DNA from 3 places in the Streptomyces sp. KPB2 genome. Region 1 is predicted to be linked to each of the others. Evidence: riboswitches for the same ligand, from Rfam matches in the RefSeq annotation. Region 1 holds a riboswitch; each other region holds the start of a gene.

What was found. Region 1 has a riboswitch for cyclic di-AMP ahead of D1J63_RS08955 (M23 family metallopeptidase). Riboswitches for the same ligand answer to the same signal wherever they lie in the genome.
Region 2: it holds a riboswitch for cyclic di-AMP, as region 1 does, so the genes downstream of both, D1J63_RS15470 (transglycosylase SLT domain-containing protein) here and D1J63_RS08955 (M23 family metallopeptidase) in region 1, are expected to answer to the same signal.
Region 3: it holds a riboswitch for cyclic di-AMP, as region 1 does, so the genes downstream of both, D1J63_RS14255 (NlpC/P60 family protein) here and D1J63_RS08955 (M23 family metallopeptidase) in region 1, are expected to answer to the same signal.

The regions. Positions count from the first base shown of each region.
Region 1 is NZ_CP034353.1:2,082,398-2,086,943, forward strand. It holds gene D1J63_RS08945 (HPr family phosphocarrier protein) at 65-346, shown strand; gene D1J63_RS08950 (GntR family transcriptional regulator) at 469-1,164, opposite strand; gene D1J63_RS08955 (M23 family metallopeptidase) at 1,293-2,057, opposite strand; cyclic di-AMP (ydaO/yuaA leader) riboswitch at 2,070-2,234, opposite strand; gene D1J63_RS08960 (pitrilysin family protein) at 2,426-3,814, opposite strand; gene D1J63_RS08965 (pitrilysin family protein) at 3,811-4,546, opposite strand, start outside.
Region 2 is NZ_CP034353.1:3,518,064-3,522,609, reverse strand. It holds gene fahA (fumarylacetoacetase) at 1-296, opposite strand, end outside; gene D1J63_RS15475 (HAD family hydrolase) at 596-1,405, shown strand; gene D1J63_RS15470 (transglycosylase SLT domain-containing protein) at 1,428-1,919, opposite strand; cyclic di-AMP (ydaO/yuaA leader) riboswitch at 1,924-2,080, opposite strand; gene D1J63_RS15465 (polyprenyl synthetase family protein) at 2,820-3,830, shown strand; gene D1J63_RS15460 (outer membrane lipoprotein carrier protein LolA) at 4,156-4,546, shown strand, end outside.
Region 3 is NZ_CP034353.1:3,279,252-3,283,797, forward strand. It holds gene pcrA (DNA helicase PcrA) at 1-1,216, opposite strand, end outside; cyclic di-AMP (ydaO/yuaA leader) riboswitch at 1,471-1,657, shown strand; gene D1J63_RS14255 (NlpC/P60 family protein) at 1,665-2,849, shown strand; gene D1J63_RS14260 (tellurite resistance/C4-dicarboxylate transporter family protein) at 2,877-3,896, shown strand; gene D1J63_RS14265 (hypothetical protein) at 3,874-4,227, opposite strand; gene D1J63_RS14270 (C40 family peptidase) at 4,544-4,546, shown strand, end outside.

The sequences.
Region 1 (4,546 bases):
ACTGGTCTAGACAACATGGTCTAGACAACTTCAACCCCTCTGAACACCTGAAGGGCAGCATCACATGGCTGAGCGCCGCGTCAACGTCGGCTGGGCCGAGGGTCTCCACGCCCGCCCCGCCTCCATCTTCGTCCGAGCCGCCACGGCCACAGGCGTCCCGGTGACGATCGCCAAGGCCGACGGGTCCCCCGTCAACGCGGCCTCCATGCTGGCCGTCCTCGGCCTCGGCGCCCAGGGTGGCGAGGAGATCGTCCTCGCCTCCGACGCCGAGGGCGCGGAGGCCGCCCTGGACCGGCTGGCGAAGCTGGTCGCCGAGGGGCTCGAGGAGCTTCCCGAGACCGTCTGACGGACAAAGGAACAGCAGCACCGAAAGGCCCGCCGGTACCACCGGACGGGCCTTTCTCCTTTTCCGTTCCGAGCGCTGGAAAAGCGGTCCGGAATTCCCCGCCCCTTTCTACGGCACTTGTGTTACTTCGGCAGCACCGCCGTGTTTACGGAATGTTGCGCATTCCTCACGCGCTCCGTCCGCCCGCTGCCGGAGGCGAACCGCAGCCGGTACGCCGATGTCGACCGCTCGGTGTGCAGCGTCATGAGCGCCCGGGCGCGTTCGCTGTCGCCCCGGGCCACCGCGTCGACGATCGCGCCGTGCTCCGCCCAGTGTTGCACGGGTCCGGCCGGGGCCTCCTGGACGTACATCCAGGCGATCTTGTGGCGCAGTTGCGTCAGGAGTGCGGCCAGGGAGGGGCTGCCCGCCGCCCGGGCGAGGGTCTCGTGGAACCAGCCGCCCAGCGGGCGCAGATCCTCCCCGTCGCTCTGCCCGGCCCGCTCCTGGCCCAGCCTGACCAGGCCGCGCAACACCCTGAGGTGGGCCTCGGTGCGCCGCCGGGCGGCCCGGGAGGCACCGAGCGGCTCCAGGAGAGCGCGGGTCTCCAGCAGGTCGGCGGCCTCCTGCTCGGTCGGTTCCGCGACGCAGGCGCCCGCGTGCCGCCGGGTCACCACGAAGCCCTCCGCCTCCAGCGTGCGCAGGGCCTCGCGCACGGGGACGCGCGAGACGCCGTAGCGGCGGGCGAGGATTTCCTCGGTGAGCCGGCTCCCGCGTCCGTGGACGCCGGCGACGATGTCGTCCCGGATCGCCGTACACACAGAATGCGCCGGAATACGCATGACCGACCTCCGCCTTGATCCCTGAAACGTCGACGATGGACGCATGTTCAGCGACTCTAGGCCAATCAAGCGAATATGGAATGCGAAAAGCCCCGACTCAAGGAGGCGGGGCTTTTCGGATGCGGCCGTCAGACGTTCACGCCGTGCGAGCGGAGGTAGGCGACGGGGTCCATGTCCGAGCCGTATTCGGGGCTCGTGCGGGCCTCGAAGTGCAGGTGCGGTCCGGTGACGTTGCCGGTGGCCCCGGAGAGGCCGATCTGCTGGCCGGGCTCCACCGACTGGCCGACCGAGACGCCGATGGAGGACAGGTGCCCGTACTGCGTGTACGTGCCGTCGTGCATCTTGATCACGACCTGGTTGCCGTACGCCCCGCCCCAGCCGGCCTCGACGACGGTGCCGACGCCCACTGCGTGCACGGTCGTGCCGCTGGAGGCGTGGAAGTCGATCCCGGTGTGGCTGCCGGAGGACCACAGGGAGCTGCCGGCCTGGTAGGCGGTGGAGACGTAGGAGGCCGTGATCGGCGCGACGAAGGTGTTGAGGCGCTTGCGCTCCGCCTCCCGGGCGGCGCGCTCCTTGGCCTCGCGCGCCTCCTTGGCCGCCTCGGCCGCCCGCTCGCGGGCCGCTTCCCGGGCCGCCTCGCGGGCGGCGGCGTCCACGGCCGCCTGCTTCTGGGCGACGGCCTGGGCGTCGATCTCGTCGGCTACGGAGTCGCCGATGGTGACGACCGGGGTGAGCCCGCTCTGCTCCACCTCGGGCTCGGCGGCGAGCGCCGGAGCCGCGAGGGTGCCGACGACGCCGGTGGTGGCGAGGGCCGCGACTCCCGCCGCGCGGGCGGTGGTGCGGTGCACCCGACTGGGACGGCGGTGCTTCCCGGTGGCGCGCGTGAACGCCATGTAGAGGCTTGTCCTTTCCTTCCCTCTCGCCTACCGGGTTAGCTGACGGGTTCGGAGGTGGAAGGTCTCCTACGGACCCCCTCGCTGCGCGCGCGGGCGTCCGATTCACCCCAGGGACTGCGTTGGGTCCCCGGCTCCCCTGGCTCGCGCCGTACGGGGACTCGGCGATGACTGTCCGGTGCCGCGGGTGCGGCGCACTGCCTGACGAACAGCCCGGAAGACGCTAAACGCGGCTGTGTTCAATCCTCAAACGCAACAGGCTTTTTGTAGCGCACGCCACAGGGCAGACGGGCAGCCACTCCCCCAATCCGGACATACGGCGGCCCTGGTGACACTCCGGTCACCAGGGCCGCCCCACGCGCGTGCCGCTACTCGGCCGCCACCACGGTGACTTCACCGATGCCGAGGGCCTCGACGGGCTCCTTGATCTGCGCCGCGTCGCCGACGAGGACCGTCACGAGGCGGTCCACCGGGAAGGCGTTCACGACCGCCGCCGTGGCCTCCACGGTGCCCGTGGCGGCGAGTTGACGGTAGAGCGTCGCCTGGAAGTCGTCGGGCAGGTGCTGCTCGACCTGGTCGGCGAGCGTGTCCGCCACGGCCGCCGCCGTCTCGTACTTGAGCGGCGCCACACCCACCAGGTTCTGCACGGCCACGTCGCGCTCGGCGTCGGTGAGCCCCTCCGCGGCGAGCTTGCGCAGCACCGTCCACAGGTCCTCCAGGGCGGGACCGGTGTTGGGGGTGTCGACGGAGCCGCTGATGGCGAGCATCGCGGCGCCCGTGCCGTCCGGCGCGGACCGCAGGACCTGGCCGAACGCCCGTACGCCGTAGGTGTATCCCTTCTCCTCGCGCAGGACGCGGTCCAGGCGCGAGGTGAGGGTGCCGCCGAGGCAGTACGTGCCGAGCACCTGGGCGGGCCACACGCGGTCGTGCCGGTCGGCTCCGGTGCGGCCGATCAGCAGCTGCGTCTGGACGGCGCCGGGACGGTCCACGATGACGACCCTGCCCCGGTCGTCGGCGGTCACCGGGGGCACGGGGCGCGGCTCGGCGGCCGAACCGGTCCACGCGCCCAGGGTGTCGCCGAGCAGCGCGTCCAGGTCGACGCCGGTGAGGTCGCCGACGACCACCGCGGTGGCGGTGGCGGGGCGGACGTGCCGCTCGTAGAAGGCGCGTACGGCGGCCGAGTCGACGGCCGCGACGGTCTCCTCGGTGCCCTGGCGCGGGCGCGACATGCGCGAGTCGGCCGGGAACAGCTCCTTGGAGAGTTCCTTCGCGGCCCGGCGGGAGGGGTTGGCCAGCTCGTGCGGGATCTCGTCGAGCCGGTTGCGCACCAGCCGTTCGACCTCGCCGTCCGCGAAGGCGGGCGCCCTGAGGGCGTCGGCGAGCAGGCCGAGCGCCTTGGCCAGGCGCGAGGCGGGCACCTCCAGGCTCAGTCGGACACCGGGGTGGTCGGCGTGCGCGTCCAGGGTGGCGCCGCAGCGCTCCAGCTCGGCGGCGAAGTCCTCGGCGGAGTGCTTGTCGGTGCCCTCGGAGAAGGCGCGCGCCATGATGGTGGCGACGCCGTCGAGACCGGCCGGCTCGGCGTCCAGGGGCGCGTCGAGGAGCACCTCGACGGCGACGACCTGCTGGCCGGGGCGGTGGCAGCGCAGCACGGTGAGCCCGTTGTCGAGGCTGCCGCGCTCGGGGGCCGGGAAGGCCCACGGCTTGGGCTCGCCGGCCTGCGGCTGTGCGTGGAAGTCCATGGTGGCGAGCTCGGTCACTTGGCCGCCTCCTCGTTCTCGTCGGTGGCGTCGGTCGGGTCGGCGTCGGTCTCGTCGGCCGGGGCGGTGGGCTCGTAGACGAGCACCGCGCGGTTGTCGGGACGCAGGCGGGCCTTGGCGACCTCCTGGACCTCCTCGGCGGTCACCTCCAGCACCCGCTGCACGGCGGTGAGGGCGAGCTGCGGGTCGCCGAACAGGACGGCGTACCGGCACAGTTCGTCGGCGCGGCCGGCGACCGTGCCCAGGCGGTCCAGCCACTCCCGCTCGAGCTGGGCCTGAGCGCGCTCCATCTCCTCGGCCGTGGGGCCCTCCTCGGCGAACCGGGCCAGCTCCTCGTCGACGGCGGTCTCGATGACCGGCACCTCGACGTCGCCCGACGTCTTCACGTCCAGCCACCCCAGGGAGGGGGCTCCGGCGAGGCGCAGCAGGCCGAACCCGGCGGCCACGGCCGTACGGTCGCGGCGCACCAGCCGGTTGTAGAGACGGGACGACTCGCCGCCGCCCAGGACGGTCAGGGCGAGGTCGGCCGCGTCGCACGCGCGCGTGCCGTCCTCGGGGAGGCGGTAGGCGGCCATCAGGGCGCGGGCCGGGACCTCCTCCTCGACGACCTCGCGCAGCTGCTCGCCCATGACGTCGGGCAGCGAACCGTCCCGGGGCGGCTGCTTGCCGTCGTGGGAGGCGATGGAGCCGAAGTACTTCTCGATCCAGGCCAGCGTCCGCTCGGGGTCGATG
Region 2 (4,546 bases), 1.4 Mb from region 1:
GGTTCGAGGACCTCGCGGTGGGAGGGGACCGTCACCCACGCCGTCAGCGCCCGCCGCACGTCCGACCAGGCCGTACGCCCGGCGGCCAGCAGCGGGTTGAGGGTGGGCCGCGCCAGCAGGGACGCGTACGGCGAGCCGAGCGCGTGGGCCGCCGCTCCCGCGTCGAGGACGTGGTCGCCGAGCCGGACGCCCACCGTCGGTTCCGTCCGCTCCTGCGAGCCGGGGATCGAGAACACGCCGTACGGAAGGTTGTGCGGGCCGAAGGGGTCGCCCTCGGGGACATCGAAGGGGGGCATCGGGTGCTGCCTCGCTTTCGTGCTCGCCATGTGCGCCGTGCGCGCTGTGTGTCGTGCGGGCCACGTTACGGGTGACCCCCCGGTCTTGGGCAGTGCGGCCGGAGGCGGCGTCCGGCAGGTCGCGCCGTCGTCGACCGGTGCACGGGCCCCGAGCCGGCCTCGGCCGGGGATGCGTCAGGTTGTGAGCACGATCGGGCGTCGGTGTGCATCCGTGGCCGGGTCCGAACGCACTCGCTACGTCCTCGTTCGGAAGCGGTCGCGGGTGAGTCGGACGGGTGCGGTGTCCGTATTCTCTGATCATGGACCGCACCGCATATTCACTCGTCGCCACCGACCTGGACGGCACGCTGCTCCGCGGCGACGACACCGTCTCCGAACGGTCGCTGGCCGCGCTGGCGCGGGTCGCCGGGGCGGGTGCGCGGCACCTGGTGGTGACGGGCCGGCCGGCCCCCCGGGTGCGCTCCCTGCTCGACCGCCTCGGCTGCACGGGGCTCGCGGTGTGCGGGCAGGGCGCGCAGGTGTACGACGCCGGCGCGCACCGCATGCTGTGGTCGGTCACCCTGGACCGGGAGCTGGCCGAGACCGCGCTCGGCAAGATCGAGGCCGAGGTGGGCCAGGTGCACGCCGCCGTCGACCAGGACGGCGTCGACGGGCTGACGCTCATCGAGCCGGGCTACCTGATGCCCCACCCCGCCCTGCCCGCGGTGCGCGTCGAGCGGCGTGAGGAGTTGTGGCGCACGCCCATCACCAAGGTGCTGCTGCGCCACTCCGAGCTGACCGACGACGAGTTGGCGGCGACGGCGCGCGCGGTGGTCGGTTCCCTCGCGACGGTCACCATGTCGGGGCCCGGCACGGTCGAGCTCCAGCCGTGCGGCATCACCAAGGCGACCGGCCTGGCCCTGGCCGCCGAGCATCTGGGCCTGCGGCGGCGCCACACGATCGCCTTCGGGGACATGCCCAACGACATCCCCATGTTCCAGTGGGCGGCCCACGGCGTCGCCATGGCCGGGGCCCACCCCGAACTCAAGGCGGTGGCCGACGAGGTCACCACGACGAACGAGGACGACGGCGTGGCCGTCGTCCTCGAGCGGATCTTCGGTACTTCTTAGCGGGCCATCGCGGCGGTGCGGCTCAGTACGCGCTGAAGACGTTGTCCATCGAGCCGTAGCGGTCGGCCGCGTAGTTGCAGGCGGCGGTGATGTTGGCGACGGGGTCGTACGGGTCCCAGGAGGTGCCGGGCACGTGGTACGCCTGGAAGGTCGGGTCGATCACCTGGAGCAGGCCCTTGGACGGGGTGCCGTTGATGGCGTTGATGTCCCAGTTGTTGATGGCCATCGGGTTGCCGGAGGACTCCCGCATGATGTTGCGGTAAATGCCGTCGTAGGTCCCGGGGATGCCGTGCTGGGCCATGATGTCGAGCGACTCGCGGATCCAGCCGTCGAGGTTGTTCGGGTACGTCGTCGCCGCCGTGGTGGCGGTCGTGGCGGCGGCCGGGGTGGCCGCGGAGGCGGTGGTGGCGCCGATGAGCGGCAGCGCGAGCACCGCGGCACCGGTGCCGGCCACGGCGAGCTTGCGGGCGAGGCGGCCGGTGAAGGCGTGACGGATCTGACCGTTGGCAGACATGCTGTGTCCCTCTCCTTACGCCTACGAGGTGAGCTGTCGGGTTCGGGCGGGGAGGTGCCCGGCCGCGCCCCTGACGGGTACGGCTTCACCCCTAGCCGCTCCGGTGGTGACCGGTGCGGCGACTTACCTGGGTCCCCCGCTCCTGCCGGCGAGTGTGTTGGGTGCATGACTGTGCGACGGGCGGTGGCAGGATTCGGCGTCCGCCCGACAGGCCGGGAACGTATGCGAGAGCACATGTCCGGAACAAGTGCAGGAATCACCCAACGCGCCTGTTGACCTTGGTCTGGGGTGTTTGTGGCTCTTGATCCTTTGCGGCTGTCAACCCTCAACTGGCTTGCGGGGCAAAGGGAGGGCACAGGTTCCGGCGAGGTTGCCTGCGAGGGGATCCGAGTGAGCCAACTCACTGCCCTCAACAAGCACGGCAAAACGGGCATTAGCCTCAATCGTGAGTCAACCGGCCCTCGATGGGGACGGCTTCGGGTGTCGAGGGAGGGTGAGGGGGAAGCGGGGAGGGGTGGACCTGCGGGGCGGGACCGGTAGGACGGGGTCGGCAGAGCGGGGTCGGCAGGGCGGGCGTGTCGTGTCTGCGGGACGGGCGCGCGTGTCGATTGGGTGACGTTCTCGAAGTGCGGGCCGTTGTGAGGAGTGGTGGGATCTTGGACGGCGACTTCCGGCCCGCTCGCCCTTCGGGGTCCGGCTCATCCTCTGGTGATATCGATCAAAATCTGCTCATATCACCTGATCAAAAACATACCGTTCATGATCTGATACCGACCGGCCTGTAACGGTGGGCGCTAGCGGTGATCGAAACGTGACCGGATACGCTGACTTGAGTGGTGGCAGCGACCTATCGACAAACCAGGTAATCGCCAGTAGACACCAGCAGACAGGAGACCCCTCGTGACCGTCGTCGGGCCGTTCGGGCTGAGCGTGCGGGACCAGGCTCTGGAAGCCGATGTCCAGGCCGGATTGGTTGCTGTCGAGGAAGGGTTGCTTGAGGCAACCAAAAGCGAGGTGCCGTTCATCACGGAGGCCGCCCAGCACCTGGTGCGGGCCGGCGGGAAACGGTTCCGGCCGCTGCTGGTGATGCTCTCGGCCCAGTTCGGCGACCCCTACGCCCCCGGGATCGTCCCCTCGGCCGTGGTCGTGGAGCTGACCCACCTCGCCACGCTGTACCACGACGACGTGATGGACGAGGCCGCCGTGCGGCGCGGGGTGCCCAGCGCCAACACCCGCTGGGACAACTCGGTCGCGGTCCTCACCGGCGACTTCCTCTTCGCCCGCGCCTCGCAGATCCTCGCCGATCTCGGACCCGAGGCGGTCCGCGTCCAGGCCCTCGCGTTCGAGCGGCTGGTCACCGGCCAGATCCTGGAGACGGCCGGCCCCCAGGACGGCCGCGACCCGGTCGACCACTACCTGGACGTGCTGGGCGGCAAGACGGGCTCGCTGGTGGCGGTCTCCTGCCGGTTCGGCGCGATGATGTCCGGCGCCGACGAGACGGTGGTCGACGTGCTCACCCAGTACGGCGAGCGGCTCGGCGTCGCCTTCCAGCTGGCCGACGACGTCCTGGACATCGCCTCCGACTCCGACGAGTCCGGCAAGACGCCCGGCACGGACCTGCGCGAAGGCATCCCCACCCTGCCCGTGCTGCGGCTGCGCGAGCGGGCCGCCCGGCTGGGGCTCGCCGAGGACATCGCCCTGTGCGAGCTGCTCGACTCGGACCTGAGTGACGACGCACGGCACGCCGAGGCGCTGCGCCTGCTGCGCGCCCATCCCGCCCTCGAACAGGCGCGCCGGGACACCGTCCGGTACGCCAAGGAGGCCCGGGCCGCGCTGGCCCCGCTGCGGGAGTGCGACGCGAAGGCCGCGCTGGTGGAGCTGTGCGACGCGGTGGTGCACCGCGCCGGGTGACCGCCACCCCGCTCCGCACCTCACGAGCCGTCCGCTCCGCCCCGTACCCTCACGAGCCGTCCGCCCCGCCCCCACTGACACGTGCCGTCCGCCGGGTGCCGTACACCGGCCCCTACGGGCCGGGGGAGCCGTCGCCCCTCCGTGTCATCCCGCAGGAGTAGGCGGAGTTGAGTCCGCGGTCTGACGCCTGCGCTCCGCTGATTTGGTCAGATGGACACTACGGACACACACCAATCCTCACCGATTCGGGTGAGAATGGCGGCTCACGGGTGAACACGTGCGAGGTCGTGAGACAGCCGCCGCCGACGACGGAGGTAGGGCACACATGGCACCGATCGATTCCGACGACAACAGGACCGCCGGGGAGGGCGAGGAGCTGCGCGCCGGGCGGCGCAAGGCCGCGCGGTACGTCGTCCCGGTCGCGGTGATGGGAGTGGCGGCCGCGACGATCGGGCTGGTTCCCGCGCTCGCCGACTCCGGGGACCCCGACCTGCCGAAGGTCACGGCGGAGCAGCTCATCGAGAAGATCGCCAAGTCGGATGTCCAGCAGATGTCGGGCACGGTGCGGATCAACACCGATCTGGGCCTGCCGGACCTCGGCGGCCTGGAGAGCGGCCTGATGTCCGGCATGTCCGGAGGTCCGGGCGCGGGCGGGGACGGCGAGGGCTCCGCCGCCGACCCGTCGGCCAAGCTCACCGAGCTGGTGTCGGGCAGCC
Region 3 (4,546 bases), 1.2 Mb from region 1:
GCTCGGTGTCGGCGACGTACCCGGTGATCTGCGCGCCACTGCCCTGGTTGGTCCACAGGTTCTTGGGCCGGCGGGACTCATTGCGCTCGATGACCGCGTTGGCGGCGCTGAGGATGGTCTGGGTGGAGCGGTAGTTCTGCTCCAGCAGGATCGTCGTCGCGTCCGGGTAGTCCTCCTCGAACTGGAGGATGTTGCGGATGGTGGCGCCGCGGAAGGCGTAGATCGACTGGTCGGCGTCGCCCACCACGCACAGCTCGGCGGGCGGCACCTCGGCCTCCGGCGGCACGTCGACGGGGTGCTCCGAGGCCCCGCCGACCAGTTCGCGCACCAGGGCGTACTGGGCGTGGTTGGTGTCCTGGTACTCGTCGACCAGGACGTGCCGGAAGCGGCGGCGGTAGTGCTCGGCGACGTCCGGGAAGGCGCGCAGCAGGTTGACCGTCGTCATGATCAGGTCGTCGAAGTCGAGGGCGTTGGCCTCGCGCAGCCGTGCCTGGTACATCGCGTAGGCCTGGGCGAGGGTCTTCTCGAAACCGTCGGCGGCCTGGGCGGCGAAGTCCTCCTCGTCGATCAGCTCGTTCTTCAGGTTGCTGATCTTCGCGCTGAAGGACTTCGGCGGGAAGCGCTTGGGGTCCAGGTCCAGGTCGCGGCAGACCAGCGCCATGAGCCGCTTGGAGTCGGCGGCGTCGTAGATCGAGAACGACGAGGTGAAGCCGAGCTTCTTCGACTCGCGGCGCAGGATGCGCACGCACGCGCTGTGGAAGGTCATCACCCACATCGCGTTGGCGCGCGGGCCGACGAGCTGCTCCACGCGCTCCTTCATCTCGCCTGCGGCCTTGTTGGTGAAGGTGATCGCCAGGATCTGGCCCGGGTGGACGTTCCGCTCGGCCAGCAGGTGGGCGATGCGGTGGGTGAGCACCCGGGTCTTGCCGGAGCCGGCACCGGCCACGATGAGCAGCGGGGAGCCGGAGTGGACGACGGCGGCGCGCTGGTTCTCGTTCAGCCCCTCCAGGAGCGCCGCGGCGTCCAGGGCGGGGCGCGGGGCGCCGTCCCGGTAGTGGGTGTCCCGGTCCGGGGGCACGTCGAACTTCCCGCCGAACAGATCGTGCGGAACCGGCTCCGGTCCGTGATCGTCCTCGGGCGGCGGCGGGGGTTCCTCCTCGTGACCCCGGGGGGTCTGGAGGCTCGCCAGGAAGCTGTCGTCAAAGAGGCTGCTCATCGCTCTCCGAGTCTAGGGCGCCGCACCGACAACCCGGTGCCACCCCGGAAAATGCGCACCGCCACCCGGCGCGGACACGCCCTGCGACCAGCGGAACCACGAAGAGTGACGCCCAGCACCGCCCCGGAGGCACCCCCGCGAAAGGTCACGAAAATGTATCGGGCATATCACCCACCAACCTTCACAGCGGCCACACGAGTTGGCTACGGTGCGGGGCAGGCCGCTCGACCCCCTCCGGCGAACCTCGCCGGGCCGCGCGGCCTCCGCCGAGTCCGGCCTGCCCGCACGGCACCGGAGCCGGGGACCCACCGAGACCTTGGGGTGAATCGGCCGCACCGCCCTCGACGAGACGAAGAGGGCGGGTCGCCGTAGGGCAACCCTTCCATGCCACACCGCCCGAACCCGACAGCTAACCCGGTAGGCGGAGCACTGGAAGGAGTCGCCTCCCTTGGCGTCGCACCGCAAGTCGCGTCCCACCGGCACCCGCGTCGCGGGCATACGGACCCCGGCCCTCGCCACCGCGGCCCTCACCTCCGTCGCCCTGCTGTCCCAGACGGCCCAGGCCACGCCGTCGGACGACCGGCCGACCCTCGAAGAGGTCGAGAAGAAGGTCGACGACCTGTACCGCCAGGCCGGGTCGGCGACCGAGAAGTACAACGCGGCCAAGGAGAAGACCTCCAAGCAGCGCAAGAAGGTCGACGGTCTCCTCGACGACGTCGCCAAGCGCACCCAGAAGCTCAACGACGCGCGCGCGGAGCTGGGTTCCTTCGCCTCCGCCCAGTACCGCACGGGCGCCGCGGTCCCGGAGACCGCGACCCTGCTGCTCGCGGACTCGCCGCAGGACTACTTCGACCAGAACCAGCTGATGGACCGGCTCACCGGCCGGCAGAAGAGTGCCGTGGACGACTACGTCACCCAGCAGTCCGAGACGATGAAGAAGCGCCGGGAGGCCACCGAGAGCCTCCAGACGCTCACCGAGTCGCAGAACGACCTCAAGACGGCCAAGTCGACCGTCCAGAAGAAGCTCGCCACCGCGCGCGAGCTGCTGTCGGAGCTGACCGCCGAGGAGAAGGCCCGGCTGGCGGCGATCGAGAAGAAGAAGCAGCAGGAGGCCGCCCGCAAGGCCGCCGAGCTGGCGAAGCAGCAGGCGGAGGAGGCGGCCGAGCGCAAGCGGCAGGAGGAGGCCGCCCAGCAGCAGGAGAGCGACGCCGGATCCGGGGGCACCTCGACCGGTACCGGTTCCTCGGACTCGTCGACGCCGGGCACCTCGACCGGCACCAAGGCCGACAAGGCGATCGCCTTCGCCCGCGCCCAGATCGGCAAGCCCTACGTCTGGGGCGCCACGGGCCCCGACTCCTACGACTGCTCGGGCCTCACCCAGGCCGCCTGGAAGGCCGCGGGCGTGACGCTGCCGCGCGTCACCTACGACCAGGTCAACGCCGGCACGACCGTCCCCGTCTCCCAGGCACAACCCGGTGACCTGGTCTTCTTCTACGACGACATCAGCCACGTCGGCCTGTACATCGGCGACGGCATGATGATCCACGCCCCCAAGCCGGGCGCGTACGTCCGCGAGGAGTCCATCTTCTACGACGGCGAGTCGTCGATCTACAGCGTGGTGCGCCCCGCCTGACCAGCACGGTTCTCTACCATCGTGGTCATGCCATCGGCCACCCACCACCCCTCCGCGCTGCGCACCTGGCTGGCGCGGCGTCCACCGGCGGCCGGGGCCGCGGTGATGGCGACCGGCATCGTGTCGGTCGCCCTGCATCTGACGGGCCGCGAGGTCCTGTCCCGGATCGCCCTGGCCCTGGCCTGTGTCGCCTGGCTGATACTGGCCGCGAACTTCGTCTACCTGCTGTTCGCGGACCGGCCGCAGTGGGTCGAGCGGGCGGGGACGCCGGGCGCGCTGACGGCCGTCGCCGCGACGACCGTGGTCGGCACCCGTTTCTCGCTGCTGGGCTGGTCGCTGCCGGCGGCGGTGCTGCTGGTGCTGGCGGCCGTGCTGTGGCCGTGGCTGCTGCTCCTGGTGGTGCGGCACTGGGGGCGGAGGATGCCCGGGGCGGTGTTCCTGGGCTGCGTGGCGACGGAAGGGCTCGCCGTGCTCGCCGCGACGCTGGCCGCGGCCACCTCGACGCCCTGGCTGGCGCACGCGGCGCTGGTGCCGTTCTGGCTGGGGATCGTGCTCTATCTGATCGCGCTGTTCCGCTTCGACCTGCGGCAGGTGGCCCGGGGCTCCGGGGACCACTGGGTGGCGGGCGGCGCCCTCGCCATCTCGGCCCTCGCCGGGGCCAAGCTGCTCGCGGCGGCCGGGACCGGCATGTACCTGTGGAACGCCGACGACCAGGCCGTCCTGCACGACCTGACCGTCTTCCTGCTCGCCCTCGACCTCGCCTGGTACGCCGTGCTGCTGGCCGCCGAGATCGCCTGGCCGCGTCTCGGCTACGACGTACGCCGCTGGTCGACGGTCTTCCCGCTCGGCATGACGGCGGCGGCGACGCTGTCGGTGTCCGCCGTCGTCGACGTCCCGTGGCTGGACGCGCCGGGCCGGGCGCTGCTGTGGATCGCGGTGGCCGGTTGGCTGGCGGTCGCCACGGGGGCGGTCGTCCGGGCCCGCTCCGGGCTGCGGTCCGCGGCAGCGGGCTCCGGGGCCGGGGTCAGGTCCACAGCACCGCGATGAAGACGTTCACCAGGGTCAGCCCGCCCACCAGGCCGAACAGCGGCTTCTCCACCTTCTCCTCGTCGCGCTTCACGTAGACCAGGCCGAGGATCACGATCAGCACGGCGAGCTTCACGCCCATCTTGACGTTGTCCACGGAGTAGTCCTGGGCCTGGTTGAGGCCGATCAGGACGGCACCGGTGACCAGCATCGTCAGCGCGCCGTGCAGCATCGCGGGGGTGAACCGGGCCGCGCCCCGGCCCATCGCCTTCATCTGGGTCAGGAAGCCGCCGAGGAGCGCGGCGATACCGATGATGTGCAGGCCGACGAAGATGTGGATGAGTACGTCCATGAGGCCGGAGCCTAATGAGCACCCGAACGCGCCCGGACACCGGCCCGCCCCGTCCGCCCGGGCGCCCCATAACAGCTCCCGTCCCCCGCCCGCCTCCGGATCCGTCCTATCGGTCATCACCCAGCGTGAAGAAGACGGCCTCCGGAGCGATCGGTGATCACATACGGTCGCCGCCCGATCCCCTCCCGCCACTTCCGCGCATCCCGTCACCGGACCGTTACCGACGCGCCTAGCGTCCTGGCCCAGGCAGCCGGAGCGAACCGGAGCCGACCCGGCGCGGACCGGGTCGAGTCGTACGGAAGGACGTGGATCGCAGGTG